2 regions of the Streptomyces sp. NPDC050211 genome follow, and region 1 is predicted to be linked to the other one. Evidence: predicted binding sites of a transcription regulator. Region 1 holds the regulator's gene; the other holds the start of a gene.
What was found. Region 1 encodes HrcA, which represses chaperone genes, less so after heat shock. Its sites were predicted from a motif close to TTNGCACTCNGNNNNNCNGAGTGCNAA; they were not measured.
Positions count from the first base shown of each region.

Region 2: a site for HrcA is predicted at 1,066-1,092, ahead of groL (chaperonin GroEL). Genes of this name have one in related genera too.

Region 1 is NZ_JBFALC010000003.1:228,291-230,490, forward strand. Features, by position in the region: gene dnaJ (molecular chaperone DnaJ) at 1-514, opposite strand, end outside; gene hrcA (heat-inducible transcriptional repressor HrcA) at 515-1,531, opposite strand; gene AB0I98_RS05010 (MBL fold metallo-hydrolase) at 1,673-2,200, shown strand, end outside.
Region 2 is NZ_JBFALC010000011.1:132,988-135,187, reverse strand. Features, by position in the region: gene AB0I98_RS14560 (MoaD/ThiS family protein) at 39-314, shown strand; gene AB0I98_RS14555 (cold-shock protein) at 723-929, shown strand; gene groL (chaperonin GroEL) at 1,253-2,200, shown strand, end outside.

The sequences.
Region 1 (2,200 bases):
GCGACACCTCACCGCGACCGCGGCACATGTCACACGTCTGCGCACTCGTCCCCGGCGCGGCGCCCTCGCCGCTGCAGGTCGAGCAGACGATCGCCGTGTCGACCTGGAGGTCCTTGGTCGTGCCGAAGGCCGCCTCGTCCAGCTCGACGTCCAGCCGGATCATCGCGTCCTGGCCGCGCCGCGTACGCGACCGCGGGCCCCGCTGGGACGCCGTACCGAAGAACGCGTCCATGATGTCCGAGAAGTTCCCGAAGCCACCCGCGCCGAAGCCGCCCGCGCCACCGGCGCCGCCGGCCTGGGACAGCGGGTCGCCGCCGAGGTCGTAGACCTGCTTCTTCTGCGGGTCCGACAGCACCTCGTAAGCGGCGTTGATCTCCTTGAACCGCTCCTGGGTCTTCGGATCCGGATTGACGTCCGGGTGCAGCTCGCGTGCGAGCCGCCGGAAGGCCTTCTTGATCTCTTCCTGCGACGCGTCGCGGCGCACGCCGAGAACGGCGTAGTAGTCCGTGGCCACTTACGACTCCGCCAGGATCTGTCCGACGTACCGTGCCACTGCGCGTACCGCTCCCATCGTTCCCGGGTAATCCATGCGGGTCGGTCCGACCACGCCGAGCTTGGCGACTGCCTCGCCGCCCGAACCGTAGCCGACCGACACGACAGACGTGGAGTTGAGTCCCTCGTAGGCGTTCTCGTGACCGATGCGTACGGTCATGCCCGAATCCCCGGCCTCACCAAGCAACTTGAGGAGCACGACCTGCTCCTCCAGCGCCTCGAGCACCGGCCGGATCGTGAGGGGAAAGTCATGCCCGAAGCGGGTCAGATTGGCGGTGCCGCCGATCATCAGCCGCTCTTCGTTCTCCTCGACGAGGGTCTCCAGAAGTGTGGAGAGCACCGTCGAGACCGTGCCGCGGTCCTCGTGGTCGAAGGCCTCGGGCAGGTCCTCGACCAACAGCGGGACATCGGTGAACCGGCGTCCGGCGACCCGGCTGTTGAGCCGCGCGCGCAGATCGGCGAGAGAGGCCTCGCCGAACGGCGCCGGACAGTCGACCATCCGCTGCTCGACCCGCCCGGTGTCCGTGATCAGCACGAGCATCACGCGCGCGGGAGCGAGTGAGAGCAGTTCCACGTGCCGCACGGTGGAGCGGGTGAGCGAGGGGTACTGCACGACGGCGACCTGCCGGGTCAGCTGCGCGAGCAGCCGCACCGTCCGCGCCACCACATCGTCGAGATCGACGGCCCCGTCGAGGAAGTTCTGAATCGCACGCCGCTCGGGCGCGCTCATCGGCTTGACGCCGGCCAGCTTGTCGACGAAGAGGCGGTAGCCCTTGTCCGTGGGGATGCGCCCGGCGCTGGTGTGCGGCTGGGCGATGAACCCCTCGTCCTCCAGGACCGCCATGTCGTTGCGCACGGTCGCCGGGGAGACACCGAGGTTGTGCCGCTCGGTCAGCGCCTTGGAGCCGACCGGCTCCTCCGTGCCGACATAGTCCTGGACGATGGCGCGCAGCACCTGAAGCCTGCGTTCACTCAGCATCTCGCGCACACCTCCAGAAGTCGTCCCTCTCGGCGCCTCGCCTGGCACTCTTCGCTTCCGAGTGCCAGAGTTCCCCGGCCCAGTGTACGGCGGTCGGGTACTCACGGGGCAAGGACGGGGTCGTACGGCTAGCGTCGCCGTATGAGCGTGACTTGGGAAGAGCTGGGGTGGGAGCGGCTGGCGGCCGGGGTGGGACGGTGCCGGCTGCCGGTCTGGGACTGCACGGTGGGGCTGGTCGTCGGGGCCGGCGCGGCTCTGGTGATCGACGCCGGGTCGAGCCTCGCGGAGGGCGCACGTGTGCGTGCGGGGGCTCAGGAACTCGCCGGCCACCGTGTGACTCATCTCGCGCTCACCCACCCACACTTCGATCACGTCTTCGGGGCGGGGGCCTTCGCGGGCGCGGAGTTGTACGGCGCGGTGGGCATCGACACGGTGTACTCGCACACCGGGCGCGAGGAGCTGCGGGCGGACGCGGTACGCCACGGTCTGGACGCCGGCCCGGCGGACGAGGCGGTGGTGTCCCTCACACCGCCCCGCCATCACGTCTCCGGCGAGTGGACCCTCGACCTGGGCGGCGGCCGGCAGGTCCTCCTCGCCAACGTGGGTCCGGGCCACACCGCCCACGACCTCGCGGTCCTCATCCCCGGCGATCCGGAGGTCGTGTTCTGC
Region 2 (2,200 bases), on a different contig from region 1:
CCCCTGAAGGGGCGCTGTACTGACCGGAGGTTCAAGTTATGAGCGTTAGCGTCCGCATTCCTACCATCCTGCGCACCTACACCGGCGGTGCGGCCGAGGTTTCCGCCGAGGGTGCGACCCTCGCCGACGTCATCTCCGACCTGGAGAAGAACCACACCGGCATCGCCGCCCGCATCCTCGACGACCAGGGGAAGCTGCGGCGGTTCGTCAACGTGTACGTGAATGACGACGACGTCCGTTTTGAGCAGGGGCTGGAGACGGCGACGCCGGACGGGGCCGGTGTCTCGATCATTCCGGCGGTCGCGGGCGGCTGAATCACGCATTGTTCATCGAATGGCCCCCTCCGTGAGAGAAGCGGAGGGGGCCATTCTCTATGGTTGAGCACGGTACAGTTGGGGAACCTGCTCGCGCTTTCATGCCGGGCGCATATGAGTTCCGCCCGCACGGCCGACAAGAAGTAGCCAAAGTACGCGGGCCTTTTGCGTCATTCGCTCCTTTTATTGGGTCCGAGTTGCCCTGGATTTACACAAATTCTCCGCATTTCACCGATCGGTCGCGCCCAGATTTCTCGTCCGACTGACCTGTTGCAGACGGCAGTTGGACAGATACATTCAGCCGCGGTCGACGCGTTCCGGCGCACGCCCCCAACCGTGGGGGGTGAGGTCTGACCCGGATCCGCGAAGTGTGGATCTGTGCAAGGGCCAGTAATAGGGGAGTTAGGCATGGCTCAGGGCACCGTCAAGTGGTTCAACGCGGAGAAGGGGTACGGCTTCATCGCGGTCGACGGTGGTGCGGATGTATTCGTCCACTACAGCGCGATTCAGATGGACGGCTACCGCACCCTGGAAGAAGGTCAGCGAGTCGATTTCGAGATCTCGCAGGGCCAGAAGGGGCCGCAGGCGGACATGGTCCGTCTCGCGACCAGCTGAAGCACGCGCCGACTGACTGCAGCGACGTTCTTCTTCGGAGGGCTCGTTTCCCATGGGGAGTCATGGGTTGCGAGCCCTCCGGCATGTCCGGGGCCGGTCCGGACCCCTTGCCACGCCTGAGGATCACTGAGGAGCGCTTGCACTCGGCATGGGCGAGTGCTAATCATTGGCGTTAGCACTCTGAAGGTGAGAGTGACAACGAGGACCGGGTCGGTGAGGCCCGCAGGCCGGGTGGGGCAAGGAACCACAGGCAGGCGAGCCGTCCGTCGCGGGCGCCAGCGCGGTCCGGAGCAATCCACCCCAGTCCGGGAGGACCACTTCACATGGCCAAGATCATCGCGTTCGACGAGGAGGCACGGCGCGGTCTCGAGCGCGGGATGAACCAGCTCGCCGACGCCGTCAAGGTCACCCTTGGCCCCAAGGGCCGGAACGTCGTCCTCGAGAAGAAGTGGGGCGCCCCCACGATCACCAACGATGGTGTTTCCATCGCCAAGGAGATCGAGCTCGAGGACCCGTACGAGAAGATCGGCGCCGAGCTGGTCAAGGAAGTCGCCAAGAAGACGGACGACGTCGCCGGTGACGGTACGACCACGGCGACCGTGCTCGCCCAGGCCCTCGTCAAGGAGGGTCTGCGCAACGTAGCCGCCGGCGCCAACCCGATGGCCCTCAAGCGCGGTATCGAGAAGGCCGTCGAGGCCGTCTCCGGTGCCCTGCTCGAGCAGGCCAAGGACGTGGAGACCAAGGAGCAGATCGCCTCCACGGCCTCCATCTCCGCCGCCGACACCCAGATCGGCGAGCTCATCGCCGAGGCGATGGACAAGGTCGGCAAGGAAGGCGTCATCACCGTCGAGGAGTCCCAGACCTTCGGTCTGGAGCTGGAGCTCACCGAGGGTATGCGCTTCGACAAGGGCTACATCTCGGCGTACTTCGCCACCGACATGGAGCGTATGGAGGCCGTCCTTGACGACCCGTACATCCTGATCGCCAACTCCAAGATCTCCTCGGTCAAGGACCTGCTCCCGCTTCTGGAGAAGGTCATGCAGTCGGGCAAGCCGCTGCTGATCATCGCCGAGGACGTCGAGGGCGAGGCTCTGTCGACCCTGGTCGTCAACAAGATCCGTGGCACCTTCAAGTCCGTCGCCGTCAAGGCTCCGGGCTTCGGTGACCGCCGCAAGGCCATGCTCGGCGACATCGCCATCCTCACGGGCGGCGAGGTCATCTCCGAGGAGGTCGGCCTCAAGCTGGAGAACGCGACCCTGGACCTCCTGGGC